DNA from 4 places in the Halomonas sp. BLK-85 genome. Region 1 is predicted to be linked to each of the others. Evidence: predicted binding sites of a transcription regulator. Region 1 holds the regulator's gene; each other region holds the start of a gene.
The links. The regulator PhoB, encoded in region 1, activates phosphate uptake and scavenging genes when phosphate is short. The targets are predictions, from matches to a motif close to TGTCATANNNNTGTCANA.
Positions count from the first base shown of each region.

Region 2: the regulator PhoB is predicted to act here: its motif matches at 2,467-2,484, upstream of LL947_RS02865 (CYTH domain-containing protein).
Region 3: the regulator PhoB is predicted to act here: its motif matches at 6,519-6,536, upstream of LL947_RS04025 (DUF6482 family protein).
Region 4: the regulator PhoB is predicted to act here: its motif matches at 2,475-2,492, upstream of elbB (isoprenoid biosynthesis glyoxalase ElbB).

Region 1 is NZ_CP087731.1:3,076,183-3,084,196, reverse strand. It holds gene LL947_RS14150 (NAD(P)/FAD-dependent oxidoreductase) at 1-537, opposite strand, end outside; gene LL947_RS14145 (chorismate--pyruvate lyase family protein) at 764-1,267, shown strand; gene ubiA (4-hydroxybenzoate octaprenyltransferase) at 1,346-2,236, shown strand; gene phoB (phosphate regulon transcriptional regulator PhoB) at 2,330-3,016, shown strand; gene phoR (phosphate regulon sensor histidine kinase PhoR) at 3,019-4,359, shown strand; gene cysZ (sulfate transporter CysZ) at 4,412-5,119, opposite strand; gene phoU (phosphate signaling complex protein PhoU) at 5,254-5,985, opposite strand; gene pstB (phosphate ABC transporter ATP-binding protein PstB) at 6,063-6,830, opposite strand; gene pstA (phosphate ABC transporter permease PstA) at 6,854-8,014, opposite strand, start outside.
Region 2 is NZ_CP087731.1:650,650-658,663, reverse strand. It holds gene argA (amino-acid N-acetyltransferase) at 1-251, opposite strand, end outside; gene LL947_RS02875 (inorganic phosphate transporter) at 411-1,676, opposite strand; gene LL947_RS02870 (TIGR00153 family protein) at 1,685-2,365, opposite strand; gene LL947_RS02865 (CYTH domain-containing protein) at 2,514-3,416, shown strand; gene LL947_RS02860 (ion transporter) at 3,455-4,339, shown strand; gene LL947_RS02855 (L-threonylcarbamoyladenylate synthase) at 4,378-5,001, opposite strand; gene LL947_RS02850 (PHP domain-containing protein) at 5,004-5,927, opposite strand; gene LL947_RS02845 (YciI family protein) at 6,061-6,360, shown strand; gene mnmC (bifunctional tRNA (5-methylaminomethyl-2-thiouridine)(34)-methyltransferase MnmC2/FAD-dependent 5-carboxymethylaminomethyl-2-thiouridine(34) oxidoreductase MnmC1) at 6,525-8,014, shown strand, end outside.
Region 3 is NZ_CP087731.1:910,148-918,161, forward strand. It holds gene rlmB (23S rRNA (guanosine(2251)-2'-O)-methyltransferase RlmB) at 24-815, shown strand; gene rpsF (30S ribosomal protein S6) at 1,091-1,489, shown strand; gene rpsR (30S ribosomal protein S18) at 1,522-1,749, shown strand; gene LL947_RS04005 (hypothetical protein) at 1,761-2,612, shown strand; gene rplI (50S ribosomal protein L9) at 2,628-3,074, shown strand; gene dnaB (replicative DNA helicase) at 3,201-6,104, shown strand; gene LL947_RS04020 (hypothetical protein) at 6,169-6,462, shown strand; gene LL947_RS04025 (DUF6482 family protein) at 6,667-6,969, shown strand; gene LL947_RS04030 (thiol-disulfide oxidoreductase DCC family protein) at 7,095-7,490, opposite strand; gene LL947_RS04035 (cryptochrome/photolyase family protein) at 7,537-8,014, opposite strand, start outside.
Region 4 is NZ_CP087731.1:2,713,568-2,721,581, reverse strand. It holds gene ppk1 (polyphosphate kinase 1) at 1-1,251, opposite strand, end outside; gene hemB (porphobilinogen synthase) at 1,371-2,345, opposite strand; gene elbB (isoprenoid biosynthesis glyoxalase ElbB) at 2,549-3,208, shown strand; gene tatC (twin-arginine translocase subunit TatC) at 3,261-4,046, opposite strand; gene tatB (Sec-independent protein translocase protein TatB) at 4,043-4,537, opposite strand; gene tatA (Sec-independent protein translocase subunit TatA) at 4,541-4,807, opposite strand; gene LL947_RS12290 (phosphoribosyl-ATP diphosphatase) at 4,863-5,228, opposite strand; gene ubiB (ubiquinone biosynthesis regulatory protein kinase UbiB) at 5,281-6,903, opposite strand; gene LL947_RS12280 (ubiquinone biosynthesis accessory factor UbiJ) at 6,900-7,553, opposite strand; gene ubiE (bifunctional demethylmenaquinone methyltransferase/2-methoxy-6-polyprenyl-1,4-benzoquinol methylase UbiE) at 7,588-8,014, opposite strand, start outside.

The DNA of each region.
Region 1 (8,014 bases):
AGCGTGGAGGTCGTTGGCAAACTCGCAACCGACAAGCCCGGCGCCAATAATCGCCACCCGGGCTGGAGCATCACCCAGGGCCGCGTGGAAGCGACGGTAGTCGTCAAGGTCGTTGATAGTGAAGCAGCGTGATGCACAGGCATCCGGTAGCTGAAATGGCATACGCGGAGCGGCTCCCGTGGCCAGTACCAGGGTACGGTATGCGAGACGCTGCGGTGTTGGCTGGCCGCCTGGAGTGTCATGGTCTGGCTGAAGGGTTAGCTGGTGAGCCTCGGGGTCGATGGCCGTGACCGGGCGGTTGGCCAGTACCCTGGCGTTGAGTTCCTCGGCCAGTGCATCCGCATTGCGTTGGGCAAGCCGGGCAGGCGGCAGGCCCTTGGCAAAACCGGTTGAAAGCAGCGGTTTGCTGTAATCGTCACCGCTATCGCTGCTGATCAGGGTGATCGAACGGGTATCTCCTGCACGGCGTAATGCTCGGGCCAGGCCAATACCTGCCATGCCAGTACCCACAATCACTAAATCGGCGTCAGTTGACATACTGTTCCCTGTTGAAGTGGTGTTATCAGGGCGTTATCGCGCCCATGGCATCAAGTCTCATCATGGTACACTAGCGCTTGCATGGCGGGGTCTATCAAGGCGATTGATCAACTTGGTTAATCGGCACCGCTGATCATTGATCCTAAAGAGTCAGATTTTGAACGCAACGCTTTCAAGACATGCCCTCACACTGCCGCCACCCGAGCCGGAACTGCCTGTTCGCTGGATGCCTGCACCAGCGGCTCGTCCCGGCATGTCGGTTTTCTGGTGGCGCTGGGTGGCGTCGACGGATTCCTTGACGGCACGCCTGATCAATGCAGGCAAGGGGCGGCGTTTTCGCGTCAGGGTGCTGCGCCAGGGGGTAGGTTACCCCAGCGTGGATGAAGCCAGAGCGCTGGCGCTGCCCCTCAGGCGGTATGCCTGGCTGCGCGAAGTAGCCTTGTGTCTGGACGATATACCCTGGGTGGTAGCGCGCTCGGTGGCTCCCCTTGATCAACTGCATGGCCAGCGTCTGGACAGGCTTGGAGATCGCTCGCTGGGCAGCTGGCTGTTTCAGCAGGCCGATCTGCGGCGCGGGCCGATCGAGGTGACTCGCCATGCGCCGCGCTTTGTGGCGGCCAGCGGCCTGTGGGGGCGGCGGTCATGTTTTTCCCACACCGGTATGTCCCTGCTGGTACAGGAGTATTTTCTGACTGCCATGGCAGATGCACTGGAAGGCCCTTCACGCTAGGCTATCAGGTTCAGGTCTTTGGCTGCCCAGGCGTTTGAGTACCCGGGTCAGGCACGCACACTTTTTAATGGAGTCAGCATGGATCGTTCACTTCTGCGTCCCGGTGGGCTTGCCCGCCTGACGGATTTTCTGCAGCTTACCCGGCTTGATCGTCCGATTGGCACCTGGCTGCTGATGTGGCCAACCCTGTGGGCTCTGTGGCTGGCAGCCGGGGGCGTGCCTGAGCGCTCATTGCTGTTGATTTTTGTTGGCGGCGTGTATGCCATGCGTGCTGCAGGCTGCGTGATCAATGATTACGCAGACCGGCATTTTGACGGTCATGTCAAGCGCACCAAAACCCGCCCATTGGCGAACGGGCGCATCAGTGAGCGCGAAGCTCAGCTGCTGTTTGTAGGGTTGGTAGCGGTGGCCTTTGTGCTGGTGCTGTTCACCAACCTGTTTACGATTCTGTTATCAATTGGTGGGGTCGTGCTGGCGTCTGTCTATCCTTTCATGAAGCGTTATACCCATTTCCCGCAGGTGGTGCTGGGGGCGGCGTTTTCCTGGGCGATCCCCATGGCCTGTGGCGCAGTGCTGGGTTATGTCCCCCTGGAAGGCTGGCTGCTGTTTTGCGCTAACCTGCTGTGGACGGTGGCCTACGACACCGAATACGCCATGGTAGATCGTGATGATGACCTGAAAATCGGCATCAAGTCGACGGCGGTGCTGTTTGGCCAGGCTGACCGCTTGATCATTGGCCTGCTGCAACTGGCAACACTGGGCCTTCTGGCAACGGTTGGCTGGCGGCTGGGGCTGGGTGGGTTTTTCTGGCTGGGGCTGATTGCCATGGCGGCGACCTTTGCGCACCAGCAGGTTTTGATCCGTCAGCGCGAGCGTGAACGCTGCTTTCAGGCCTTTCTCAATAACCACTGGTCGGGGCTATTGGTATTTGCTGGCATTGTGCTCAGTTTATGGCCCACGGGGGCTTAAACCCGCGTTAATCGGCCTTTTGTCATCTTAATGTCATCAACTCATGGTGAGATCGTCATGGAAATGTCTTGTTTAACACCTTGAGGCTTTGGAATGACCGCCAAGACCGTTTTGATTGTCGATGATGAAGCGTCTATCCGTGAAATGATTGCGGTAGCGCTGGAAATGGCTGACTATCGTGTGCTTGAAGCGGACAACGCCCAGGATGCCCACGCCATGGTGGTCGATCATCAGCCTGATCTGCTCTTGCTTGACTGGATGATGCCAGGCACCAGCGGAATCGAGCTGGCGCGGCGGCTCAAACGTGAGGAATCCACCGCTGAAATGCCGATCATCATGCTGACGGCCAAAGGCGAGGAAGACAACAAGATCCAGGGTCTGGAAGCCGGTGCTGACGATTACATCACCAAGCCTTTCTCACCGCGCGAGCTGGTCGCCCGGCTAAAGGCGGTCTTGCGGCGTACCACACCGCGTGGTGTGGAAGATCCGATCGAAATCGAAGGCTTGCTGCTTGACCCGGTCAGCCACCGCGTCAGTGCTTATGGCAAAGCCGTGGATATGGGCCCTACCGAGTATCGTCTGCTACAGTTCTTCATGACCCATCAGGAGCGTGCCTACACCCGTAGCCAGCTACTGGATCAGGTCTGGGGGGGCAATGTGTACGTGGAAGAACGCACCGTGGATGTACACATTCGCCGCTTGCGCAAGGCGTTAATTGATCACCATCACCTGATTCAGACGGTGCGTGGAACCGGCTATCGTTTCTCTGCACGGGGGTAAGGGTGCGTCTGTGGAGCCGTGAAATATGGCGTTTAATCTGGTTGAGTGCCCTGGGCTTTGTGCTGGGGGCGATTGTCGGCAGCGCAGGCTTTGGGCTGGCGCTTGGCCTGGCCGCCTGCCTTGGCTACCACCTTTATCAGTTGCGTGCCCTGTATCGATGGCTGACCCTGCATCCCCATGACGAGCCGCCCGCTGCCGCCGGCCTTTGGGGCGAGCTGTTTGATCGGCTGTATCGCTATCAGAAAGGTCAGCGGATTACCCAGAATCGCCTGCGCGCTACCCTGGGGCGCATCCAGGAATCCTCCGAAGCCATGCGCGACAGCGTGGTGATGCTCGATAGTCACGGTGACCTTGAGTGGTGGAACAGCGCCGCCGCCAAAATGCTGGGTCTGAAGACTGCTCAGGACCGTGGCCAGCATATTACCAACCTGCTGCGTGATCCGCGTTTTGTGGGCTACTTTAACGCCCGTGACTATGGCGAACCGCTGACCCTGGCATCGCCCATCGACGAGCGGCGCATCCTGCAATACCAGATTACCCTCTACGGTGACGATGAACGTCTGGTGATGGCCCGCGATATTACCCGCTTGCATCGCCTTGAGCAGATGCGTCGCGATTTTGTTGCCAACGTCTCCCACGAGTTGCGCACGCCGCTCACCGTCCTGGCCGGGTACCTGGAGACTTACTCCGACCTGGCCGAGCAGTTGCCGCCACGCCTGGGCCGCAGTATTGGTCAGATGCAGGCCCAGACCACCCGGATGCAGAACCTGGTCGATGACCTTTTACTGCTGTCGCGCCTGGAAATTGATCAGGGCGGCGACGATCACGCGCCGATTGACGTGCATGCCCTGCTGCATAAAGTTGCTGACGATGCGCGGGCGCTGGCCAAAGAGCAACATGATATCCAGTTGGTCATTGGCAGTAATGCGCAGTTGATGGGCAGCGAGCAGGAGCTGCGTAGCGCGATTTCCAACCTGGCCTTCAACGCCGTGCGCTATACCCCACAAGGCAGCCAGATCACTCTGCACTGGGTCTGTGATGCTCAGGGCGCCTATATAACGGTTGAAGACGATGGCGACGGCATTGACCCAGTACACATTCCGCGTTTGACCGAGCGCTTCTATCGCGTTGATAAAGGCCGCAGCACCGCGACGGGAGGAACGGGGCTGGGTCTTGCGATCGTCAAGCACGTGCTGCTGCGCCACGATGCCCAGCTGGAGATTGATTCACACCCGGGGGAAGGGGCACGTTTCTGCTGTCACTTCCCCGTAACGAGGCGGGTGAGTCGTGAATCTCCCTCATCCCCGTCATGCCCGCGCGCCGTTAGTGGGCATCCATTTTGACCCGGGATGTCGGGCTGCAGTGGTGGTGAGTCGTGCATAGTGGGGTTCGTCATTAGCGGTAGTGGCCATCCCACATCAACACCGCTCCGGCAACGGCGCCGGGTAACAGGAAAAGGTTGGCCAGCGGTATCAGGGTCAACAGCATCACCAGCCCCCCGTAACTCAGGCTGTGCCACCAGCGGGCCGAGAGCCGCGAGCGCATATCGGCAAAACTCACCCTGTTGTTGTCCATCGGGTAATCCAGATAGGTTATCGCCAGTACCCAGGCTGAAAACAGCGCCCATAAAAACGGGGCCAGCAGATTGAGCACCGGTATCCAGCTGATGACGAACAACACCAGCATGCGCGGCAGAATATACCCCAGCTTGACCACCTCGCGTTTAAGCGTATCGACGGCCGTGCGGATCAGGCCACGGTCGTCAATAGGCGCCTTGCCGGTGGCTCGAGCTTCAACCTTGGCGGCCAGAAAACCGTAAAAAGGCGCGGCAATCAGATGGGTGACCAGGGTAAAGGAAAAGAACACCACTGCGACCAGGCTGATCAGGAACAGCGGCCAGATCAGCCAGGAAAGCCATTCCAGCCAGCCCGGCACCAGGCTCATCCAGTAGCTCAGCCAACCGTCAAAGCGTTGCCATACAAAACGGATCAGACCGGCGTAGACAATGAAGTTGACCACTATCGGGAAGAAGATATAACGCCGCAGGCCGGGTTGATAGACCCAGCGTGTTCCTCGGGTGATGGCGGTGAACGCATTGATCATTCGAGGTTTCCTTGTCCAGGGGAGCGACGAAACGGGCCGCATGCTGGATGCGGCCCGTTCGGTTATTTGCCGGCTCGTATGTTGTCTACCCATACGTACCCAGCGGTGATGGCCAGCAAACGCTGGCCTGAAGCTCAGGATTTGTCGCGGTCGAGCACGGTCGCTTCCAGCGTGTCCGGGTCGCTGTGACGGATATCCAGGCCCTTGACCAGATACACAACGTGTTCTGCCAGGTTATCGGCGTGGTCGCCAACCCGTTCCAGGGCGCGCAGAATCCACATGACACTCAGCACCGATGAAATCGAGCGGGCATCTTCGGCCATAAAGGTAATCAGCGAGCGCATGGCGCTGCCATACTCATCGTCGACCAGCTCGTCCTCGCGGACCACCTCGATGGCCAGCTCAAGGTCAAAGCGGGCAAAGGACGTTAGTGCATCACGCAGCATCTTGCGCACGTGCTCACTGATATGACGCACCTCGACCAGCCCACGTATGACATTGTTACTTTCAGTCAGCGAGATGGCATTGCGGGCAATCTTGCTGGCCTCATCGCCGATACGCTCCAGATCAGAGGAAGCACGAATCACGGCAAGCACCAGACGAAGGTCCGAGGCCGCGGGCTGGCGACGCGCCAATATGCGGGTACATTCCTCATCAATCTGCAGGTGCAGATCATTCACTTCCCGGTCATTATCGCGCACCTTGGTGGCCAGTTTGCTGTCATTTTCCAGCAAGGCTGTTATCGCATCCTGCACCTGTTTTTCCACCAGGCCACCCATGGCCATCAAGTGGGTTTTCAGCTCCTCCAGTTCCTGGTTGAACTGACGTGAGATATGCTGGCTGTGGCTTTCGCTGTTGATTTCCATAGTGCGCTCCTGATGGCGGTTGCGGGGTGATGAAATTAATTATAAGCAGGTAAGGTCCAGGGTCACCGACCTTCCTGTCAGTTGATGCGCCCGGTAATGTAGTTTTCGGTGTGGCGCAAGCGTGGGTTGGTAAACAACTGGTCCGTCGGCCCGTATTCGATGAGTTCACCCTGACTTAAAAACGCGGTGAAATCGGACACCCGGGCGGCCTGCTGCATGTTATGGGTGACCAGTACCAGGGTCAGCTGCGATTTCAGGTTGCAGATCAGCTCCTCGATTTTCAGCGTCGACACCGGGTCAAGCGCTGACGCGGGTTCATCAAGCAGCAGGATCTCGGGCTGAACGGCCAGGGTACGGGCAATCACCAGGCGTTGCTGCTGCCCGCCGGACAGCTGCCAGGCTGACTGATGCAGACGGTCCTTGACTTCGTCCCAGAGTGCCGCCGAGGTGAGCGCCCATTCAATAATGTCGTCCCGCTTACGCTTGGCCGTCCGACCCTGTAATCGCAACCCGAAGGCGACGTTTTCATAAATCGACATGGGAAAAGGGTTCGGGGTCTGAAAGACCATGCCAATTCGCCGCCGCAATTCCGACACGTCGATGTCGGGTGAATGAATGTCGATGCCCTCCACCATGATGCGACCCTTATGCGAGGTTTCATCGTTGAGGTCATGCAGGCGATTGATCGCCCTGAGCAATGTTGATTTGCCGCACCCTGACGGGCCGATAAAGGCGGTTACCCGGTGGCGAGGTATCTCCAGCGTCAGCTCGTGCAGCGCCTGCTTGCCCGCGTAGGCCAGACTGAAGGCATCAATGCTCAGGCAGCTTTGGTCCTGGCGTGGCATGTTATTGTGACCTTGATTGGACGCTAACATGGCTGACCTCGCTGACGACGTAAATAATGGCGCAAGAATATGGCAGTTAGGTTAAGGACCAGCACAATCGTAACCAGTAGGAGCGCTGTTGCGTAGACCAACGGAATGGCTGCCTGAACATCGTCGCCGTGAAAGGCGGTATCAAACAGATGATAGCCCAGATGCATGAACTTGCGTTCCAGATGCAGATAGGGAAAGTCACCATCCAGCGGCATCTGCGGGGCCAGTTTGGCAACACCGACCAGCATCAGGGGGGCGACTTCACCCGCTGCGCGGGCTACCGCCAGAATGACCGCCGTCAGCATGGCCGGCATGGCCATGGGCAGAACGATGCGGGTCAAGGTTTCCAGCCGGGTCGCGCCCAGGGCCACGGCGCCTTCGCGCTGGCTATCGGGAATGCGTGCCAGGCCTTCTTCGGTGGCGACAATCACCACGGGCAAGGTGAGTAGCGCCAGCGTCAGGGATGCCCATAACAGGCCGCCGGTGCCAAAGGTGGGAGACGGCAGGGTGTCCTCAAAAAACCATTGGTCCACCGAGCTGCCGATACCGTAAACAAATACGCCCAGGCCGAACACGCCGTAAACAATCGAAGGCACACCCGCCAGGTTGCGTACGCCAATCCGCACCAGCCGGGTCAGGCGGCCCTGATGGGCAATCTCGTTCAGATAAATCGCGGCCAGCACGCCAAAGGGCATGACAATCACTGACATCACAATCACCATCAGCACGGTGCCAAAAATCGCCGGCCAGACGCCCCCGCCGGTATTGGCGGCTCGCGGCCCTTCACTCAGAAACTGCCAGACCCCGTGCGCCCAGTAGCGCAGCTTTTCACCTGGGTGCATGGCGTTGGGCCGCTGGGCGCGGTGAATATCCGCCAGCGCCTGTCGAATGAGCTGACCGTCTGCTGTTTCCAGTACCAGGGTCGCCGGGGGGCGGGTATTGGCCGGGGCTGCCAGGGCAGTTGCCAATGCCTGCCAGGCGGCTTCGCCTTCCAGGCGTTGCTGGCCATCTTCGTAGGCAGAGAGATAGCCGATAAAATCCCCCCAGGGGCCGCGCTGCAGGCGTAAAAGCTTGGTGGGCGTCTGTCGTGAGGCGATGCTGTCTATAGCTACCCAGCGCCAGCGGGCGCCGTCGATATCCCGATTGGCGGTAAA
Region 2 (8,014 bases), 720 kb from region 1:
CGGCCCGCCACCTGACGCGGCGCCACCCCGGCCTTATGCAGGGCGACCTGCACCTGAGGGCGAATACCGAACACCACGACCAGACGAACGCCGAGCGAATGCAGCAGCGCCAGGTCCTGAATCAGCTGTTCGCCGCGCTGTGACGCAATTGCTTCGCCTTCCATCAGGATGACGAAGGTTCGCCCGCGGTGGGCATTGATGTAAGGCGATGCATTGCGAAACCAGTCAACAAAAGGGAAGCGTGTATCCAAGGGCCGCTCTCCGGCAGCAGGTGAAAGAAAATAACAGCATTTACTTTACCAGAGCTGAAAAAACAGCGGCACCTCTCCAACATGATCAAATGCCGAAAAGATGCCGCCTGGGTCTTTCAAAGGGTAAAAAAAGACGTCGTAACCCACGTCAAGGTGCCACTAGCCAAACATGCCCTTGAACATGAAGAAGAACAGGATGGCCAGGCCCGCCCCCGCCGGCAGGGTAATCAACCATGACATGGCGATGGTGCCGATCACCCTGAGGTTCAGGGCCGTCATGCCGCGCGCCAGGCCCACCCCAAGCACCGCCCCTACCAGTGTGTGGGTGGTGGAAATCGGTAACCCGGTGCCTGAGGCCAGTACCACAGTCGTGGCGGCTGCCAATGTGGCGGCAAAACCACGACTTGGCGTCAGCTCGGTAATCCCGGTGCCCACTGTGGCAATCACCTTATGGCCATAGGTCACCAGGCCGACCACAATACCGCCGCCGCCCAGCACGAGTACCCACCAGGGCACCAGGGCAGCACCGCCCACTTCACCGCCGCTTTGCACGACACTGATCACCGCTGCCAGCGGTCCAACCGCGTTGGCCACATCGTTGGAACCGTGGGCAAACGCCATGGCGCAGGCGGTAAAGATCATCAGCACAGCGAAGGCACGCTCCACGTTGGCATAGCCAAAGTGGTCTTCGTTACTCTTGACATAGACCACCCGGCGTTCCATCACAAAACCAATGCCCATCAGCACAAGCCCCAGAATCAATGAGAGCATCAGGCTTTGAGCAAAACTCAGCGTCAGCCCCACGTGCTTGAGTCCCTTGGTCATGGTGACCATGGCAACGACAAAGCCGACCATAAACACATAGGCCAGCAGGTATCGCTTGGCCGCTGCCAGCGGGTTTTGCGCCTCAAACACCAGATGATGAATCGACTTGAACAACACAAAACCGACGGTGCCTGCCAGCAGGGGTGACACGACCCAACTGGCGGCAATGGTGCCCACCGCATTCCAGTCCACTGTGGCGGCGCCCAGGCCTGCCACGGCAAAGCCGACAATAGCCCCCACAATCGAGTGAGTGGTCGAGACCGGCCAGCCTTTCATGGAGGCAATCAGCAGCCAGGTACCCGCTGCCAGCAGCGCCGAGAGCATACCGTATACCAGTAGCTGGGGGTCATCCTGCAAAAGTTCCGGGTCGATAATCCCTTTGCGGATGGTGTTGGTGACCTCACCGCCTGCCAGCCAGGCGCCCAGGAATTCAAAGATGACCGCAATCAGAATGGCCTGCTTGATGGTAATCGCCCGGGAACCCACAGAGGTTCCCATGGCATTGGCAACATCATTAGCCCCGACCCCCCAGGCCATAAAGAAGCCAAACAGGCAGGCCAGGATGATGAATATGTCGCCGTATTGCGCAATGATCTGCATGTTGCCTCCTAGCGTGCCGTCAGAATCTGTAAGCGGCTACCGACACGCTCGGCACGGTCGGACAGCTCTCCCACGCCATCGATGATCTGGTAGAGAAAGATCACATCGATAGGCGGCAACTCGCTTTCCAGATCAAACAGTTGGCGGCGAATGGCGATCTGTTGGCTATCGGCCTGGTTTTCGAGGGTATGCAGCTCGCGGATCATGTTTTGTATGACGTCTGACACATTGCGCCCGAACCCCGATTCCAGCAGCTCCTTGAGCTCCTCAAGCGCCTGACGGGCCTGAGCCACACAGGCCACGCTGGTGCGCATGTAGACACGCATCGGTTCAGCCAGCGGTTCAGGCACGCACATCTTGCGCCCCAGCATGATGCCGCTGATATCACGCACCTTGTTGGCAATCTTGTCCTGAACGCTGATCAGATCGAGCAGATCCGAGCGCGAAACAGGCAGGAACATGGTGTTGGGAAGGTTGAGACGCAGCTCTGTCTTGAGCACATCGGCATCATGCTCCAGCCGGGTGATATCCTCACGCAGCCGGGCTGCGCCTTCCCAATCGCCTTTCAGGGTTTCTTCAAAGAAGGGAAGCAGATGCTCTGCGCACTCGTGGGTTTTGACGATATGCGCCAGCAGCGGTTGGAATGGCGATCGGCCAAACATTGCAGAAAAAGGGTTGGAGGTAACCATAAAGCCTTTTAGCCTGTTTTCGGTGAGCCGGAAAACTGAATTCATCGAACAAGCGCCGCAGTATAAAGTTTGGCCGCCGTTTCGTCACAAAAAGTTCACACTGTCATGTAAATTTAATCTTAAATTCATCTAAAAAGGTGGCATTTTCATGCAGCTTAAAAACCAGGGAGCGCCATCGCCTCAGGAAATCGAGCTAAAACTGGCCCTTCCTGATACGTCCATCCCGCGAGTCAAGCGCCTTCCACTGCTGGCCTGCCAGGCTCCCAGTCAGCACACTCTGGTCAACACCTATTACGATACGCCTGAGGGTCTGCTTGCCGAGCAACGCGTTGCCTTGCGGCTACGGCATGACGACGGTCAGATTGTGCAAACCGTCAAGACGGCAGGCATGGGCGGCGGTGGCTTATCCACCCGAGGAGAATGGGAATGGCCCTTGGAAGCAGCGACACTGGATATCGAAGGGTTAAAGGGCCTGCCACCCTTTGCCGCCATTGGCCCTGAAAGGCTGGCCGAGCTGGCGCCTCAGCTGGAAACCAATTTTCTTCGCACCCGCTGGGAGATTGAGCACTCAGGCAACCGGGTTGAAGTCGCTCTGGATGAAGGGGAGATTGTCAGCGGCCAGCACACCACGCCCATACGGGAGCTCGAGCTGGAACTGAAAAGTGGCCATCCCGACGCCCTATGGGAACTGGCTACCCTGATCGCCAAGGCAACCCCCTTGCGCCCTTCAGACAGCAGCAAGGCCGCACGCGGCCGGTGTCTGGCCGAGCAGCACTGGCCGCTGCCGGATGCCCGCTCGCCAAGTGCCCTGCTACACCGCGCAACCCTGGCGCTGGATGCCTGGCACGACAGCCAGAGGGAAGCTCACCTGGCAGCGGCAGAGGATAGCCTGCGCCAGCTGTCCGCACATCCGGCGCTGGATAAGACCTTACGTGAATTCGCCAGGCAGCTGACCTGCGGCCTGGACTCACACGGCCAGCCTGATCGTTACTTTGGCCCGGCAGCCCTGGCGCTTGCCCGTCGCCTGAACGAGCCAGGTGCTTTAAGCTAGGGTCCTGTCGACCGCACGCTCACATCAAGGACTCTGCCATGCATTTCAGCCCTGCAGCAGAAGGACTGCGCACCCGCATCTTTCACGTTATTTTTGAATCGGATACGCCGGGTGCCAAAGCCTTTGATATCGCTTTGATTCTTGCCATTCTGATCAGCGTGGCCGCTCTTCTGCTGGATAGTGTCGATGCTTACCACCAGCGTTTTGGTTACCTGTTTGCCTATATCGAATGGGGCTTTACCCTGGTGTTTACCGTTGAGCTGGCCTTGCGTCTCTATTGCCTTAAAAAGCCGTGGCTGTACATTAAAAGCTTTTACGGACTGGTCGACCTGGTCGCTATTGTGCCTGCCTGGCTGGTGCTGATAGTGCCTGGCGCTCAAGGCCTGGTACTGATCCGCGTGCTCCGTGCCCTGCGGATTTTCCGTATTCTGCGGCTGATGGAATTTGTCAGTGAAGGACACCTGCTGATTGACGCCCTGAAAAGAAGCGCACGCCAGATCTTCCTGTTCTTTTTCAGCATATTGATGGTCGTTACCCTGTTCGCCTCTCTGATGTATGCCATTGAGTCCCCGGAGGCGGGCTTTACCAGTATCCCGATGTCGATCTACTGGGCGATTGTCAGCATGACGACGGTTGGCTACGGTGATATTGTCCCGATGACATCCGTGGGCAAGGCGATCACGGTCATCCTGATGCTGATCGGCTATTCGATTATTGCCGTACCCACCGGGGTATTTTCAGCCCAGGTGATCCGCTCGATCCGCGAAGAGCGCTACTCTGAGGAGGCCTGCCCCGGCTGTGGTCACGATCGCCACGAAAAAGGCGCCTACTATTGCCTGCGCTGCGGCACCTGGCTGGATGAAAACACTCAGGACCCCCGAAAAGCCCACAAGCATGCCAGCCCGGACGACTCGTCTGAATGACCGGGCTGGACGAAAATGCGCCTCCGCCCGCACCTGGTTCAGTCTTCGAAGGGCGCCGTATCACCTCGGCCTTCACGTACAATTTTGGGCGGCAGGTCGCGCAGGTCAATTACACTGGTGGGGTCGAGATGGCAAGCCCCACCATCAATAATGGCATCCAGGTGAGCACCAAAGCGTTCGCGGATTTCCTCGGCATCAGTCATCGGCAGGTCTTCGCCGACCGGAATCAGGGTGACGCTCATCAAGGGCTCACCCAGTGCGGCCAGCAAGGCATGGCTAATGCGATGATCCGGCACTCGCACACCGATTGAACGGCGTTTGGGATGCAAGAGTAGCCTGGGCACCTCAGAAGTGGCATCAAGAATAAAGGTGTAAGCACCGGGTGTATGCGCTTTCAGCAGACGGAAGACATCATTGTCAACTTTGGCATAAGTGCCGATTTCGGAAAGATCTGAACACACCAGCGTAAAGTTGTGTTTGTCATCCAGTGAGCGCAACCACTTGATCTTCTCGATAGCCTTTTTTTCCCCCAGGTGGCAACCCAGCGCATAGCCGGAATCCGTGGGATAGGCGACAACACCACCTTTGTTGATAATCTCGATGGCCTGATCGATCAGGCGTTTTTGCGGATTTTCTGGATGAATCTGAAAAAATTGGCTCACCGTCATTCTCCTTTGATGTCAGGCGCGTTGGGTACGTTGAAATGCTCGGCAAGTAATGGATGCTGCCAAATGGGCGGCGCTGCCGTACGCGGCACCAGGCTCATGCTGCCAGGAGCGGCATGACCACCGGAAAAGTGAAAATCGCTTCCCAGCGAGGCATATAACCCACGTTCGACCAACTGGCGGGCCAGGTCACGGGTAGCGTCAGCATTTTGCTGCCCATTGACCAGTTCGACTGCTTGACCGCCTGCTTCTACAAAGGCATCCATCAAAAGCCCTCGCTTTCGCCGCGTCAACCTGTAGCGCAGTGGATGGGCAATCACCGCAACACCTCCTGATGCTACTATCCACTCGGTGGCTTGTGAAATTTCGGGCCATTGTGCTTTGACATCCCCTTTTTTTCCGCTGCCCAGGTAGCGTTTGAACGCATCGGCCCAATCCCGGGCCATTCCGGCAGCGACCAGAGCCCGCGCAAAGTCCGGGCGCCCGAGCGGTCTTTCGCCACCCGCCTGCGCACGGGCTTTGGCCAGGGCGTCAGGCAAGCCAAGCTTCTCCAGCTGGTGGGCAATGACCTCGGCCCGTGCTATGCGCGCCTGGCGTTGGTGAACCAGTCCCTCCACTAGCGCACCTTGCACCCCCTGGGGCATTAACGCCACTACATGAATACCTACGCCACTCCAGCGTGTGGATAACTCGCAGCCTGGCAATACACAGATATCCAGCCGCTCGGCAGCCTGTTGTGCTTCAGCGACCCCCGCCATGGTGTCATGATCCGTGAGTGCCATGTGCTGCAGACCACGCTGGGCGCATAGGCGGACCACTTCTCTGGGCGGCAGGGCGCCGTCGGAGGCGGTAGAATGCATGTGCAGGTCAAGTGGATAATGCCGATCTTCATCCAGTGTTTCAGGAAGTGCGGTTTCAGGCATGACGGCGAGAGACGAGTTTGTCAAAATAGTGCACTCTGGCAAGGCAAACGTCTTGTTATAGTGCGGGCTTGAGTTAACGCGGTCAATTGCACACCTTCGTTATCCACACACGCTTGTTATTGAGGATTCATTCATGCTGTATGCCATAATCAGTGAAGACGTTGACAACAGTCTGGAACGGCGCCTGGCGGCTCGCCCCGACCACCTGGCAAGGCTTGAAGCCCTGCGCGATGATGGCCGACTGGTGCTTGCCGGTCCACACCCGGCTATTGACGCCGACAACCCCGGTGAAGCCGGATTCAGCGGCAGCCTGGTGATAGCCGAATTCGATAACCTGGACGCCGCGCAGGCGTGGGCCGATGCCGATCCTTATGTCATCGCTGGCGTCTATGCCCATGTCAGCGTCAAGCCATTCAAGAAAGTATTACCTTGACGCTAACGGCGAACAATGGCTCCGTTCAGTTCTTCACAAAGCCTGTGGAAAACTCTGTGAAAACCCGGCGGACGCCTTGCGCTAGACGAGAGATAACGGCTCGCCTAGCAAATTGGTCAATTTTTGACCAGCTTTGACGCACTCCAACAGTACGGGATACTTGCGTGACTCAACGCCCTACCCTGCCTCCCTTGGGGGCCCTCAAGGCACCCTCACTCAGCTGGAACGCAGCGTCGCCCTATTCCGAGGCATTCGGGGATGTCTATTTTTCCAGAGAGAATGGCCGCGCCGAAACGGAACACGTTTTTATCCGCGCCAACCACTTGCCTGAACGTTTCTCGCACTGGCGTGAAACACGCCCTTTCGTGATTGGTGAAACCGGGTTCGGCACGGGACTCAACATGCTGTGTGCCTGGGCATGCTTTGAACGCCATGCGCTCAGGCATGCGCGTCTGCATCTGATATCCACCGAGAAGTATCCGCTTACCCGCGAGGAATTGGCTCAAGCGCTGGAGGCCTGGCCGGAACTGGCCAGCCAGACGGCTTCCCTGTTGACTCAATGGCCTGCCGCTGTGAGCGGTATTCATCGCCTGCACCTGACGGACAGGGTGACGCTGGATCTGCATTTTGGCGATACCTGTGAACAATTGGCGCTTCTGGACGGCCAGGTTGACGCCTGGTTTCTGGACGGCTTTGCGCCCGCTAAAAACCCGGACATGTGGCAGCCGGAACTTTTCCACAGCATGGCGGCGCGCTCACGACCGGAGGCCACCTTTGCCACCTTCACCTGTGCGGGTATTGTCAAACGTGGGCTAAAAGCGGCGGGGTTCCGCTGGCAAAAGGTGCCCGGCTACGGGCGTAAGCGGGAAATGCTTGCTGGTAGAATAGACACCCCACCGCTGGATGGCCGCCGCCAGCAGACCCCCTGGTTCACTCCGCCAGCCGTAAAGCCAGCGGCTCATATCGTGGTGATTGGTGCCGGTATTGCCGGTACCAGTGTGGCTGCCGCCCTGGCCAGGCGCGGTTTGCGCGTCAGCATGATAGAAAAACAGGCCATAGGGGCAGGTGGTTCCGGCAATCAGCAGGGGGCACTTTATGTCAAGCTGGCTGCCCAAACCAACGATCAGAGCCGCGTGTATTTCTCAGGATTGCTATATAGCCGCCGCTGGCTGGAAAACCTCGACCCCGCTCACCGCTTTTGGCATGACAGTGGTGTCATTCAGCTGGCACTCAGCGAAAAGGAAACACGCCGCCAGCAGCGCTTTCTTGGCAACCACTCACTGCCGAACAGCCTGCTTGAAGGCAAAGATGGCCACTCGCTTGAAAAGCTGGTCGGTATGGAGGTCACCGCTGAAAGCGCACTTTTCTATCCACAAGCAGGCTGGGTCAAACCCAGAAAGCTATGTGAACACCTGCTTTCCCGGCCGGGTATCCGTTATCGGCAAGGTGAGGTGGTCAGGCTCAACGAAAGCCCGCAAGGCTGGCTGATTCACCTTGCCAGTGGAGAAACCCTCGAGGCGGATCAGGTAGTCGTTGCCAACGCTCAGCTAGCCAACCACTTTGAGCAGACCCGGGAGGTGCCGCTGCAGGCCGTGCGCGGCCAGGTGTCAACGCTGGCCCTGCCGGAAAACGTTGAAGGCCCGAGCAGCGTGGT
Region 3 (8,014 bases), 980 kb from region 1:
AGGAGTCTCGGGTAAGGAGCAACATGAAGCCGGCATCTCGTCGTGGAGTCAAGGCGCCTAAAGCGCCTCAGGGGCTTGAGGTGGTGTATGGCATCCATGCCTTGCAAAGCCTGCTGGAGCGTGGTGAAGCCCCCGGTGAGCTGTGGCTTCAATCAGGGGCAGAAAAGCGTCTGGAAGAATTGGCTGCCACCGCTGAACGCCTGGGTGCGCGCCTTGTCAGGCAGTCGCGTGATCGTCTCGACCAGATAACCCAGGGGGCGGCGCATCAGGGGGTGGTCGCATTCTGTCAACCGCTGGTAGCCGAAGGTGAAGAATCCCTGTGGCTGAAGCTGCGTGCCTGGGCGGCACCGACACCCCCCTTGTTGCTGGTGCTGGATGGCGTTACCGATGTGCATAACTTTGGCGCCTGCCTGCGTAGTGCCGATGCTGCTGGGGTACACGGAGTGATTGTGGCCAAGGATAAGGCCGCACCGTTAAACGCCACGGTACGCAAGGTGGCCTGTGGGGCGGCAGAAGTGGTGCCTGTCTATCAGGTGACCAATCTGTCGCGCACTCTGGAGAAACTCAAGCAGGAAGGGGTCTGGATTGCCGGGACGGCCGGTGAAGCCACCACCAGCCTCTACGCACTGGACTTCACCGGGCCGATGGCCCTGGTGATGGGGGCGGAAGGTAAAGGGATGCGCCGCCTGACCCGTGAAGCCTGTGATCATCTGGTCAAGTTGCCGATGGCCGGGCAGGTATCGAGCCTGAATGTCTCAGTGGCCACGGGAATTTGTCTTTTTGAAGCGGTGCGCCAGCGCCAACTTGCAAGTTAATCCACCGCCAACTAGAATGCATGCGCCCGTTTATCCATTAGGCGGGTGTTGCGTATGGCTATTTCAGCGTTCGGGTAGACTTTTGTTGTCTGTTGCCCGGACAGGAATATTCATGCGACAGGATCAGTGCTAGACACTGCCTCCAGTTCTGTTTGATGCCCCCTGTGTCGTTCGCGGCAAAGTTTGGGGCAACTTTTCAGTCAACTCCTTGCTTCCCTGACGCTCCATGGATTTGCCAGGGCGCTGAGGAAGCTGCCAAACCGCAAGGAGATTTTATGCGTCATTATGAAATCGTGTTCATGGTCCATCCGGATCAGAGCGAGCAAGTGCCGGCCATGGTCGAGCGCTACACCAGTATTGTTGCTGAAAATGCAGGTACTGTTCATCGCCTTGAAGATTGGGGTCGTCGTCATATGGCCTACCCGATCAACAAGATCCATAAAGCCCACTACGTACTGATGAACGTTGAGTGCAGCGCCGAGACTCTCGAGGAAATCGAGAATATCTTCCGTTTCAACGACGCCATCATTCGTAGCATGGTTGTGCGTTGCAAAGAGGCCGTTACTGAAGCCTCGCCGATGATGAAGCCGGTCGAAGAGAAGCGTCAGCGCCGTGAAGAAAGACCGCGGACTGAAAACGAGTCTGAATCCGAGTCTGAATCTGAATCAGCCTGATCCAACCACTGCCCGCATAAGGAGCTTTATCCATGGCACGTTTTTTCCGTCGCCGCAAGTTTTGCCGCTTCACTGCTGAAGGCGTCAAGCAGATCGATTACAAAGATCTTGATACGCTGAAGGCTTACATCACCGAAACCGGCAAGATCGTTCCGAGCCGTATCACCGGCACCAAAGCACGCTATCAGCGTCAGCTGGCAACCGCCGTCAAGCGCGCGCGTTACCTGGCACTGCTGCCCTATACCGATAGCCACCAGTAAGCAGAGACGTAATGCTGGCACTCGCCCGATGGTTCATGAAAGGCACGCCATACGCCGCTGGTGGCGCCGCACTGGCGACACTGGTTCCCTGGCTGTTCTGGTTGGGCGTCGCCATTGCTGGCCTGGTCACGCTCAGGAAAGGGTTTGCACCGGCACTTCCCGTCATCATCGCAGCGGCAGTGCCCTCTGGGTGGTGGTGGATTCAGGGTGACGTCATACCACTGGCAAGCTTGCTGCTGGTGACGCTGATGGCGGTTGTATTGCGAGAGCGCATGCGTTGGGGATTGGCCCTGATGGCTGGCGCTGTCGCGGCATCTGCCATGGTGCAGTTAGGCATTTTCATCCCGCCGCAGGGCACTGAGCTGATGCTTGAACAACTGCGTCAGGGCTCAGAAGAAGTGGATGGAATGCTCACTGAGCTGACCAATCAGGGTTACGACACCCAGACGCTGGCTTCGCTGGTGGTGGGCAACGTAACAGGGTTGGTGGTGCTGTTGGCATCCATTGCCTGCCTGGCTCTGGCGCGTAGCTGGCAAGCCGGGCTGTATAATCCTGGTGGGTTTCGGGATGAGTTCCATGCCTTCAGGTTGACCCCGAAAGAGCTTTTAACGCTCTTTGCGATTGGCGTTGCAGGAATGCTGTTGGGTATTTATGCACTGGCGATGCTGTGCTGGATTCCATTGCTGATTGCCGGTATTGCGTTGGTACACGGTGTTATTGGATTAAAGGGGATGAACGGGCTATGGCTGGTCGCTTTCTATATATTGCTGATCACTACCTGGCCTACGATTCTCATTGTGCTGCTTCTAGGGTTGATGGATACATTCGCGAACGTTCGCGCCCGTCTTGCCCGCAGCAATTGACAAGAGGTTTACGAGATGGAAGTCATTCTGCTCGACAAAATTGGTAAGCTGGGCGGCCTCGGTGACAAGGTCACTGTTAAGCCTGGTTACGGTCGTAATTTCCTGGTGCCCTACGGTCATGCCGTACCGGCAACCAAAGAAAATATTGCGGCATTTGAAGCCCAGCGTGTTGAGCTGGAAGCTCAGGCCGCTGAGCGTAAGGCTGAAGCTGAAGCTCGCGCTGAACAGCTTAACGACATCGAACTGTCGCTGGTTTCCAAGGCAGGCGATGAAGGCAAACTGTTTGGTTCAATCGGCCCGCGTGATCTGGCTGACGCCATTTCCTCTGCTGGCATCGAGGTAGCCAAGAGTGAAGTGCGCATGCCCCTGGGTCCGATTCGTCAGACAGGCGAGTACGATATCGAACTTCGCCTGCATGCAGAAGTGAATGCTACTGTTCGTGTTGTGGTAATGGCTGAGTAAGCTTGCTCTGCTGAACACCATGCGGTACATAAAAAGGGCGCGGGCAATCCCCGCGCCCTTTGCTGTTAGTGTAACAATGATGGTGGCTGGAAAACGTTCGTGGATGCGTGAGTCAAGGAGTGCATGATGCAGGATCCCGCCGATCAGGAAACGGCTGCTCTTAAGCTGCCACCCCATTCACTGGAGGCTGAACAGTCCGTCCTGGGTGGGCTTATGCTCGACAATCAGGCCTGGGATAACGTGTCGGATCGTCTTGTGGCTGATGATTTCTATCGTTATGAGCATCGTCTGGTGTTCAACGTCATGACGCACCTTGCAGAGGCGGGGCAGCCACTTGATGTGGTGACTTTATCCGAGGCACTGGACGGTCGAGATCAGCTGGACACCGTTGGCGGTCTCGGGTTTCTCGCCGAACTGGCACGCAATACGCCGTCCGCCAGCAACATTCGCGCCTATGCCGACATCGTCCGCGAGCGGGCAACCTTGCGCAAACTGATTCGTGCGGCCAATCAGATTGCTGAAGGCGCCTTTGCTCCTCAGGGGCGGCCCGCGGATGAGTTGCTCAATGAAGCCGAACGGCTGGTTTTCCAGATTGCTGAAGAAAGGCCAAAGACCGGCGGGCCCATCGGCATGAGCGAGCTGCTGACCAAGGCAGTCGACCGTATCGATGAACTGTTCAACATGAAAGGCCAGATGACCGGGCTTTCCTCGGGCTTTCGTGACCTTGATGACATGACCTCCGGTTTACAGCCCTCTGACCTGGTGATCATTGCTGGAAGGCCCTCAATGGGCAAGTGTTTGATGAGTGGCTCGCGACTGGTAGACCCGGAGAGTGGCGCTTTGGTCACAATTGATGACCTGGTAGCACGCCAGCAGGCCTCTTTGTTGACGTTAACCAATGACTTCAAGTTGGAAAAAACCTGCGCATCAGCCTTCGTCGATGATGGTCTTAAGCCGGTTTTTCGCGTCAGGACGGCAACGGGACGGGAAGTCGCAACCACCCTGACGCATCCGTTTTTAACGGGAGAAGGTTGGCAGCCTCTAGGGAAAATTGAGGTCGGCGAGCGTATAGCAGTGCCGCGTGAAATCCCAGTGTTCGGTCATGATGTAATGCCTGAATATCAGCTCAAGACCTTGGCTTATATGCTGGGCGATGGTGGTACCACCCAGACATGCCCGATGTTCACCAACAGCAATGAAGCACTGCGTGCTGATTTTGCTGACGCAGTGGGACATTTTCCCGGTGTGACATGCCGCTTGGTGGATAAGGCAGAAAGAAAGACTGAGCGAACGCCTACTCTACGGGTGAGCCGGGATGCAACACGTCTATACGCTTTAAGAGAGCAGTTTTCACACGTATTACGTGCAAAGCTTCAGGCTAAGGGGATGACGGGTGAGGCACTGGCATCGCTGTTAAATGTGAGAAAGGCAGCGGTGAGCGGTTGGTGTAATGGGAAAATGGTGACTGTGCAGCCAACCTTTATGCGTCTTTGCGAGACGCTGGATCTAACGGTTACCAGTGACTTTTCTGCGTCTGACTATTCCTCGGTGGGGAAAAATAGCCCTAATCCGGTCAGGCGATTTCTTGACGTGCACGGCGTGTGGGCTAAAAAAGCCTTGTACAAGCAGATACCAGACTGCGTGTTCCGCTTACCTAAACAGCAATTGGCGCTATTCTTGAACCGTCTTTTTGCCTGTGATGGTAGTGCTTTTATCCAGGCGAATGGTCAGGGGCGGATTAGCTATGCGTCCTCGAGCCGGGAATTGGTTCGTGGTGTGCAGCATTTGCTATTGCGCTTTGGCATTTTGAGCAAGATTCGTGAAAAGCATAACCGCTATGACAATCTGCGTCAGTCCCCCTGGGAGCTTGAGATTCTTGATCAAACAAGTCAAAAACGTTTTATTCAGGATGTCGGTATCTTCAGCAAAGAGCGGGCATTAGCCGAACTGAGCGCCTGTATTAACGCTAAGCGAATACATAGTAACCGCGATAGTTTACCTAAGTCGGTCAACCATTACGTGCTTGCAAAAAAAGGCCAACGTTCTTGGCGCATGCTGTTCGAGAAATCCGGTAAAGCGTTACCTGTTGGCTATAATCCGCATTTGTCGGGGGTTGGCGAACGCTGTTTATCACGTCATCGAGCCGCTGAGTTTGCCGATTTGCTGGACGCTGATAGGTATCTTGAAAGCCTGGCGTCATCTGATATCTATTGGGATGAAGTGGTCGCTATTGAACCGCTTGGAATGCAGCAGGTGTATGATCTGACAGTGGACGATACTCACAACTTTGTTGCAGAAGATATCTGTGTACATAACACCACGTTCGCGATGAATCTGGTGGAGCATGCGGTGATTGCCAGTGACAAGCCGGTGATGGTGTTTTCCATGGAGATGCCCGCGGATTCCCTGATGCTCAGGATGCTGTCGTCTCTGGGACGCATTGACCAGACCCGGGTGCGTACGGGGCAATTGGAGGATGAGGACTGGCCGCGATTGACCTCGGCGGTTAACCTGCTCAAGGACAAGCAACTGTTTATCGATGATACGGCGGCGCTTTCTCCCAATGAGATGCGCTCACGGATTCGTCGCGTGGTACGTGAACAGGGCAATATGGCCATGATCATGATTGACTATCTGCAGTTGATGCAGATTCCGGGGTTCTCGGAAAACCGTACCGGTGAAATCTCGGAAATCTCCCGCTCGCTCAAGGGGCTTGCCAAAGAGTTTAACTGTCCGGTGATTGCGCTCTCACAGCTTAACCGCTCGCTGGAACAACGTCCCAACAAGCGACCAGTGATGTCGGACTTGCGTGAATCAGGGGCGATCGAGCAGGATGCCGACGTGATTGCCTTTGTTTACCGTGATGAAGTGTATAACCCTGACAACCCGGATAACCAGGGCCTGGCAGAGCTGATCATAGGCAAGCAGCGTAACGGGCCGATCGGGACGGTGCATATGGCATTCATTGGCAAATACACGCGCTTTGAGGACCTGGCCCCGGATAGCTATGGCGAAGCTTTTGGTGGCTAGAGCACGAATTGCAGCGCATGTACTCTTTTTAGTAAATTGGACAGTAACTACAGGAGAAGATGGAATGGCAGGTGGTTTCCGGCGTGGAAATAAACAGCGAACACCCAAGCTGCAGGCGCGTGGCGAGCTGCAGTCGCTTGAACGGGAAGGGCCTTTCAAGGAATGGCTGGGGATGCCGGATCTCTATCGCTACTTTCTGGTGGTCGATGGCGAAAAATACAGTTACCAGACCGAAGACAGCGAAGTGCCGGTCAGCATTGGCGATCAAGTGGTATTTCGTTACAAGGAAACCAAAGCCGGTAACTGGATTGACCGTAATTCATTGGGTAAGGCGATAGATCCTTCCGAATACCAATAGCTCCAGGTAAGGCGACTGGGGTAACTGTTTGGTCATGAACGCTTTCTGCTCATAAATGTCATATATCTGACACACACAGGCAACAGGATATTCACGCGGGTCTAATAGGCTGACTGTCAGCTCTAAGCCGTGCCCATACGCTTGTTGCCTGTGGGTGAAAGATGAACGATAAAATCAAAAAAACGATATATGAAAGAGGTGTTTATGGAACTCAAGGAGCTTAAGAAGTTCGTGGCGGGTCACGATAACTTTGAAATCAGGGTCATTACCCACTCAGGTAGCCGTTTTTATCAGGTCGAGCTTGAGGACATGGAAGGTGAGCGGCACATGCTGACCCGGCGGGCCAAGCCGATGCTTTTCCGCTCGCTGGATGATGTCTATCTTGAACTCAAGCGTGCGGGTATCCATCGGGCTTATCTGGTTCAGCATGTGCCTCAGGATGAAGTCATTGGTCGTGATGCACATTACAGCGCGCCGCTGACATCCCGTATGCCGCTGGTCTTTTAATCAAGTCGTTTTTTTTTTATTGGCTGAATACAACGCAGTGAATGCTTGTTCATTTCATTCAGCCAATGGGGGTTGTCAGGGACATAAGCCACCCACCACTCAGTCACCATTGACGTTAATTGCCCTCATTTCTTTTTGCGTTTTTCCCACCAGTTGCCCAGCCTGACCCGGTAGCGGGCAAACAGCCGATACCCGATATCCATCATGCCGCTTATGATAGGCAGGCAGGAAAATCTCACCAGGCGCTGATAACCCAGAACGGCATAAAGGGCGCGGCTGGCATCCATGCCGATATACCAGTGTCCAGCGTTATCCAGTACGTGAAGCTTTCCCATCATGGTGTCAAAAGAAGCGCCATATTGGCCTTCCAGAAATTCCGCCTGCTGGATGTCGACAAGCTGAATGCGCTGGTGATGGCGATGTTTGGTGAGCCAGTCAACCTCAACGCGGCAGAAGGGGCAATGGCCGTCGTAAAAGAGGGTGACGGGTGCTTTGGCACTCAGGGTGTCTCGTTGGCTCATTGGGGTCTCTTGGTCAAATAATGAAAAATGTGCTGTCTGTCACCTGTCAGTCAGAATAGTAACCGCCAGTATGCGTCGGCTGGCCATAGCCAGGCGCTGACGTCAGCTGATCCAGGAACTGTGTTGCCTGTTCGCGCATGGCGTCGCGTTTTTCGTCCTTCATACGGTCAAGGGAGCCGTAGATCAGCTTCATACGCGGATTGTGGTTTAATTCAGGCCGATGGGTTTCAAGGAAATGCCAGTAGAGGCTGTTCAGCGGGCAGGCCTTGGGACCCGTTACCTGTTTGGGGGAGTAACGGCAGTGCTGGCAGTGATCCGACATCTTGTCAATATACTTGCCTGATGCACAGTAAGGCTTCGAGCCCATCAAACCACCGTCCGCATGCAGTACCATGCCCAGGGTGTTGGGCAGCTCCACCCATTCGCTGGCGTCGGCGTACACCGCCAGATACCAGTCGCATAGTGCTTCCGGTTTGACGCCACACAGCAGGGCAAAATTTCCCGTCACCATCAGACGCTGGATA
Region 4 (8,014 bases), 360 kb from region 1:
AAGTGTCTGCTTGATCGCCAGCACATCCGGGTCGCGGGCTGCTTCGCTGAGCAGATCTTCGATGGGGGTGAATGACTGGAACGGATGATGAAGCAGAATATCGCTCTTACGGATGGCGTTAAACAGACTGCCACTTTTGAGTGTCTTGGGAACGCCGGGCGTATAGGGGCGGTAAAGCAGCTCTGGCCGGTCAACGTCGCCCAGCACGGCCATCATGCGGGTCAAATTGACCGGGCCTTCTACCCGGTAGAGATCTTCCTGTTCCAGGTTGAACTGGCGCAGCAGGAAGTTGATCAGGTCTTCCGGGCAGTTATCCGCCACTTCCAGGCGCACACCGCTGCCATAGCGGCGGGCGAGCAGCTCTCCGCGCAGCGCAGAGGCCAGGTCGGACACTTCTTCCGGGTCGACGGTCATATCCGCGTTGCGGGTCAGGCGGAACTGGTAGCAGCCACGTACCTGCATGCCGGGGAACAGTTCTTCGGCGTGGGCGTGAATCATCGAGGACAGAAAGACATATTCCGAATAGCCTTCTTCACACAGCTCTTTGGGCAAGGCCATCAGGCGCGGCAGCGAGCGCGGCGCAGGCAGAATGGCCATGCCCCCGGCGCGGCCAAAGGCGTCCTTGCCTTCAAGCTCAACAATAAAGTTCAGGCTTTTGTTGACCAGACGTGGGAAGGGGTGAGACGGGTCCAACCCGATAGGGCTGATGACCGGCATGATTTCATTGTTGAACATTGCCCGCACCCATTCTTTCTGGGCCTGGGTCCACTGGCTGCGGCGCCGAAATCTCAGGCCCTGGGCCTCAAGGGCCGGCAAGAGGGTATCGTTGAGAATCTTGTACTGACGGGCGATCTGCTCGTGGGCAATCTGTGAAATCTCGCTCAACACGGCTTTGGGCAGGCGGCCATCGGCCCCTGTGGTGTCATCACCCAGGGCGATCTGATGCTTCAGGCCGGCTACCCGGATCTCGAAGAACTCATCCATATTGGATGAGAAAATCAGCAGGAACATCAAGCGGTTCAGCAGCGGGTGTGCATCATCCAGGGCTTGCTCAAGCACACGGATATTGAACTGCAAGTGAGAAAGCTCACGGTTGAAATACAGCTGAGGATCATCCAGATCGGTTTCCAGCTGGCTGTCCCTGGCCTGTACACCGGTTGTCGTGCGATTTACACGCAAGGTAGGGGTGTCTTGTTCTCCAGCCATGGATTCGGTTCCTGTCTGCGGTTGTTGTCCACCGGTGGTATCCATCACTGCTCCTGATTCTTCAAATTGACCATTCTGCATTTCAGTATGGACGATATAAATGACAAATGGGTGTCACCCAAGGGTCATCTGGTGAGCAGGGCAAAATGGACAGCCGTTCAAGTTCAGCCATTGGCCTTCAGAAGCCGTGCAGCGTCGAGTGCAAAGTAGCTGAGAATGCCATCGGCACCGGCGCGCTTGAAGCACATCAGGGACTCGAGAATAACGCTGTCGGCATCCAGCCAGCCGTTATCAAAGGCGGCACGATGCATGGCGTACTCGCCGCTGACCTGATAGGCAAAGGTGGGCACCTGAAGCTCATGCTTTACGCGCCGAACCACGTCCAGATAGGGCATGCCCGGCTTGACCATGACCATATCGGCACCTTCAGCAATGTCCATAGCCACTTCGTGGAGCGCTTCGTCACTGTTGGTCGGGTCCATCTGGTAGGTGCGCTTGTCGGCCTTGCCCAGGTTGCCGGCTGAGCCGACGGCATCCCGGAAGGGGCCATAGTAGTGGGAGGCATACTTGGCGCTGTAGGCCATGATGCGGACGTTATGCAGGTGTTCCTGCTCGAGTACCTGGCGTATCGACCCAATGCGGCCATCCATCATATCCGAGGGAGCGACCACGTCCGCACCGGCTTCCGCATGAGAAAGCGCCTGCTTTAGCAGGGTGTCGACCGTGCGGTCATTGATCACATAGCCCTGCTCATCAATGATACCGTCCTGGCCATGGCTGGTGTAGGGGTCGAGCGCAACATCAGTGATAATGCCAAGCTCGGGGAGGGCTGCCTTGAGCGCTCGCACGCTGCGCTGCACGAGCCCCGCCGAGTTGTAGGCTTCCTCGGCAAGTTCGGTTTTCTGCTCCGGTCCGATCACTGGAAAAAGCGCCAGGGCCGGAATGCCGAGCGTATAAGCCTCCCGAGCCTGCTCGATCAGCAGATCCAGAGACAGGCGTTCAACGCCGGGCATGGACGGAATGGCCTGACGCTGATTTTCACCCTCCAGTACAAACACCGGCAGGATAAGGTCAGCGGCAGAAAGGCTGTTTTCCTGCATCAAGCGGCGTGAAAAAGCGTCACGACGCATGCGGCGCATGCGTGTGGCAGGAAAATGACGCTGGGTGTTGGTCGTCAATGCTGTTCTCCTTGCGTCTCTGGGAAGCGGGGTGAGTACGGTCAATCAGTATCTGTTCAGAGTATATCAATCCAGTGATAGGGCGAAAGCTGGCTTGTGACTGTCACATAAACTGCCTAAAGTAGACGGCTATTAACAAAACGCTATAAAAGAGGTCACTTCTCATGACAAAACAGGTCGCAGTCATTCTGGCCGGGTGCGGTGTATACGACGGCTCTGAAATCTATGAAACCACCTTGACGCTGTTGCGCCTCGATCAGCTGGGCATCGGCTATCATTGTTTTGCTCCGGACCTGAATCAGCATCAGGTGATCAATCACGTCACCCAGCAAGCCTCTCAAGGCGAAACGCGCAACGTGCTGGAAGAGTCGGCCCGGCTGGCGCGAGGGGATATCAGCCCGTTAAGCGAGCTGGATGCCGGACACTTTGATGGTGTTATTGTACCCGGTGGCTTCGGCGTCGCACAGAACCTCTGCGATTTTGCGCTTGAAGGGGAAAGCATGCAGGTACTGGCGCCCCTCAAGGACGTGCTTGATGCCTTCCGCGAAGATGGTAAGCCAATCGGGCTGATCTGTATTGCACCGGTCATGGTACCGCGCCTGCTGGGGGAAGGGATTGCCGTCACTGTTGGCCATGACCCGGGGGTTGCCGGTGCCATCAGTGCCATGGGGGGCCTGCACCGTAGCTGCAGCGTTGAAGAGATTGTCGTCGACTTCGAAAACCGCGTGGTCACCACTCCAGCCTATATGCTGGCGACACGTATCAGTGAAGCCGCTACCGGGGTTTTCAAGCTGGTCGAGCGCATTGATGAAATGATGGGCTGATGACGGGTCCTGTATCCGGGTTTTCAGGCGCGGATACAGGACGCTGAAAACGTTAACTGTTCTCGCCGAGCTCGTCATCTGCATCCTGGGCGGGCTTGCGGCGCACCAGTCGTCCAAACAGCAGGCCAACCTCATAAAGCAGATACATGGGAACGGCCAGCAGGCTCTGCGAAACAACATCGGGGGGTGTCAGCAGCATGCCGACCACGAAGCAACCGAGAATCACGTAGGGGCGTTTTCTGGAAAGGCTTTCAACGCTGGTGGCGCCACTATAGATCAGCAGGAAGGTGGCAATCGGAATTTCAAACGCTACTCCGAAAGCAAAGAACAGCTTCAACACAAAATTCAGATACTGGTTGATGTCGGTCATGATCTGAATGTCTTCTGGCCCTGTCTGGGTGAAGAAGGCAAACAGTAACGGAAACACCACATAATAGGCAAAGGCGGCGCCAGCATAGAAAAGCCCCACGCTTGACACCAGCAGCGGAATGGCCAGCGCCTTTTCATTATCATAAAGCCCGGGTGCGACAAACGACCATGCCTGATGAAGAATGAAGGGCACGGCGGCAAATACCGCCACGACCAGGGTCAGTTTGAAGGGCGCCAGAAAAGGGGAGGCCACTTCGGTGGCAATCATCTGTGACCCTTCGGGTAGCAGCGCCATGAGCGGTTGGGCCATAAAGGTATAGATATCATTGGCAAAAGCGTACAGCCCAAGAAAGATCACCAGCACCACGACCACGGCACGCATCAAGCGTGAGCGAAGTTCGATCAGGTGTTCAATCAAGGGGGCTTGTGCCTGTTTGGCTTGTTGATCCTGAGAGTCACCGCTGCTCATCGGGGATTGCTATCCTGTTGAGTCGACGTCGTATGGGACGACGTCCTGGAAGAGGACGGGGACGCCTGTGAAGAAGACGCCTCGGCCGTTGATGCATCCTGGGGGCCTGAATCCGCAGTTGAAGTGCTGGTTTCCCGCACGGTGTCCAGGGCATCGTCAATACGTGCCGATGCATCCGCCAGACGCTGATCCTTGTCGGGTGAAGCCTTGTCACTGTCGGACGCGCTGGGAGCCTCAGCGATATTCTCAACGTCCTGCTTGGCTTTCCTGAGGCTGTCGTCGAGCTTTTTCTGCTGTTCATTAAGTTTCTGGCGCAGTTCTTCAGATTCAAGCTGAGCGCTGATTTCACGCTGCATGCCGGATACCGAGCGCTTTATCTTGCCGACCCAAAGCCCGGCGGTACGCGCAGCCCGGGGCAGGCGCTCAGGGCCAAGTACCAACAACCCAACCACGGCGATGATCAAGAGCTCAAGAAAACCGATATCCAGCATGGTTTATTTGCGCTCTTCGCTGTGTTCAGTGGGCTTTTCCTGCGCCTGAACGTCATAGGTATTGCCGTTTTCTTCATGCCCGACCTTGGCCTGTGGTTCGTCAGCATCTTTTGAACCATCGGCTTTTTCTTCATCATGCATGGCTTTCTTGAAGCCTTTCACCGCGCCCCCCAGGTCGGTGCCGACATTACGCAGCTTCTTGGTGCCGAAAATCAGGATGATAATCCCCAGAACAATCAGCAACTGCCAAATACTGATGCCACCTAACATATGCGAGTCCTCATGTGTGCTCGGCAAATCAACCGGAAAATAGATGTTATAACAATCAGGCCTTGTTGCGAGAGGCCTTTTCGTCGTGGCCCGAGACGCCAAAGCGCTGTGCCAGTTCATTAATCACAGCCTGGTGATCCAGGCCCAGGTGAGAAAGCATGACAAGGCTATGAAACCACAAATCTGCCGTTTCGGCGATAAGCGCCTGTTGTTTGGATGGCTCGCCACTTTCTGCATCCTTGGCAGCAAGCAGGGTCTCCGTCGCTTCTTCGCCCACTTTCTCAAGTATCTTGTTCAATCCCTTGTAATGCAAGGAAGCCACATAGGAGTCGTCCGGAGCTGCGTGGCGACGCTGTCTGAGTACCTCGAAAAGGGCATCGAGGACGGTATCGTCAACGGCCGGTAATGGCGTCTTGGTCATAATGTGTCCTTGTGATTTGACACTGAAAAGAGAGGCAAGCTCCCTGGCGAGTCTAGTGCCACACCAATAGCAAAAGCCCGATGGCCGCTGCTACCAGAACCGGCCAGTCCTGTACGCTGGCCCACTGGCTGAGAGGTTGCCAGGTCAGGGCAATGGCAAGCAGGATCAGACCGAGCTTGAGACGGTAATGGCGTTTATTTTGCTGGGACAGCGTCTTCTGGATCATCGTGATGGCATTGGCCTGATGGTGGCGCTGGCGCTGTTCTTTCTCCATCCGGCTAAGAGTCTTGTGCGCCAGCACTGGCAGCTCAGGCAGCTGGTGAGCCAGCTCGGGTGCCTGGCGCTTGAGCGAGTCCCATACGCCACGAGGGCCAGAGCGCTCCTTCATCCAGCTTTCCAGAAACGGCCTGGCGGTGTTCCACAGATCAAGGTCCGGATAAAGCTGACGCCCGAGCCCTTCAATATTGAGCAGGGTTTTCTGTAGCAGCACCAGCTGGGGCTGCACTTCCATATTGAACCGCCGGGCCGTCTGAAACAGCCCCAGCAACACCTGTCCGAACGAGATGTCCTTTAACGGCTTTTCCAGAATGGGCTCGCATACAGTCCGGATGGCAGCGGCAAATTCGTTGGCACGCGTATCTTCGCTCACCCAGCCGGACTCGATATGCAGCGCTGCAACTTCGTAATAATCCTGACGGAAGAAAGCCAGCAGGTTGCGCGCCAGATAATCCTGATCTTCCCGGGTCAGGCTGCCGACAATGCCGCAATCGATCGCGATATATTGCGGGTTTTCCGGGTCATCGCAATCAACAAAGATATTCCCCGGGTGCATGTCGGCATGGAAAAAGTTGTCGCGAAAAACCTGGGTAAAAAAGATCTCAACGCCACGTTCTGCAAGTTTTTTCAGGTTGGTACCCCGGGCGCGCAAGGTATCGGTATTGGCCACAGGGACACCCCGAATACGTTCCTGAACCATCACATGGCGCCGGGTATAGGTCCAGTAAATAGCCGGCACGAACAGCAGCGGTGAATCCTTGAAGTTACGTTTCAGTTGAGAGGTGCTGGCGGCCTCCTTGTAGAGATCAAGCTCATCAAACAAGGTGGCTTCATAGTCGCGGATTACCTCCACCGGCCGCAGGCGGCGAGCTTCGGGAACAATGCTCACCAATCTGGCCAACTGATACATCAGGGCCATGTCCTGCCCCATGATCCTGTCGATGCCCGGGCGGATAATCTTGACCACCACTTCTTCACCGCTGTGCAACTCGGCAACATGCACCTGAGCAATCGATGCCGATGCCAGAGGCGTGCGGCTGAAGCTGGCAAAGGCAGCGCTCAGCGACATGCCCAGTTCTTGCTCTACCCGGGCAACAGCCGCGTCACCCGGAAACGGCGGCACCTGATCCTGAAGGCGCTGTAGCTCATCAGCAATATCGGCTGGCAACAGGTCGCGGCGTGTTGAGAGCATCTGACCAAACTTGACAAAGATGGGGCCAAGCGCTTCAAGCGCGAGCCGGAGCCGTTCGCTGCGCGGGCGCTCGCCCAGAGGGAACAGCCTGAGGGGTGAAATGCTCATCAACAGGCGCATCCACCAGGGCAGGCGCGCCACCGGGATCAGGGTATCAAGGCGGTAGCGGGCAATCACCCAACCAATGCGCAGCAGGCGCAGGCTCATGAGCCGGAATCTCCTTGTGATAAGCGCTGGGTCAGACGTCGGTGGAGGCGGTTCAGTCGTGCTTCCAGCCTGTCGGTGGATATTTCCAGCTCGCTGAGGTGATCTCGCAATACATCACGCTGTTGGCGACCGGGAAGCAGTTTGGCTTCCTCGAACACGTATTCGGAAACGTCCGCCATCAGCTCGTTGCTGGCGCGAAGCCCCCAGCGGCCGGCACGGCGCAAACCTTCGGCAAGCGAGTGCGCTGGAATATCGCCAAGCCAGTTGGCCAGCTCGCCTTCCCAGTCAATATCCAGGTCAGTGAAAAGCGCCTGAGTGGCTTCCAGCAGCTGAATGCGCCCGCGCACCGACAGCCTGCCTTCAAACATCAAGCGCTCGACAGAGCTGCCGCTGACCCATTCCGACAGGGTTTCGGGCGACAGTTCAACCACGGCATCAGCGCTGGTCTCGTCGATATCTTCCCCGCGGAGCAGGTCAACGCCAGACGGATGAAAGGCCATCAACAGGGCCAGCCTGGGTTGCTCAAAGCGAATTAGCAGGCGGCTGCCCGCCATGGCATCCAGACGCTGCGGAGAGGCAGGGTCGCGAGCCAGCAAGGTGTTGAGCATACGTTCGCAGCCTGCCAGCAGCAGGGCGGGGGTTACCAGCATGCCAACCTCATTGTGTGTTTGATAATGGCCTGCTTCATAGTTTGATGCCACGGTGTAGGGCGACAATGCCACCGGTCAGGTTGGTGTACTCGACACGATCCAGGCCTGCGGCTTCCATCATCGCCTTGAGGGTATCCTGATCAGGGTGCATACGGATGGATTCTGCCAGATAGCGATAACTTTCAGCATCCCCTGCGACTATCTGGCCCATACGCGGCAGTAGCCGAAAAGAGTATTCGTCATAAGCTTTTGATAATAAAGGGTTTTCAGGCTTGGAGAACTCCAGTATCAACAAACGTCCGCCGGGTTTGAGCACCCGCTGCATGGAGCGCAGGGCGGCATCCTGGTCGGTGACGTTGCGCAGGCCAAAGGCGATGGTGATGCAGTCGAAGCTGTTATCCGGGAAGGGCAGACATTCGGCATTGGCCTGAACGTATTCAACATTACTGCCGACACCATTA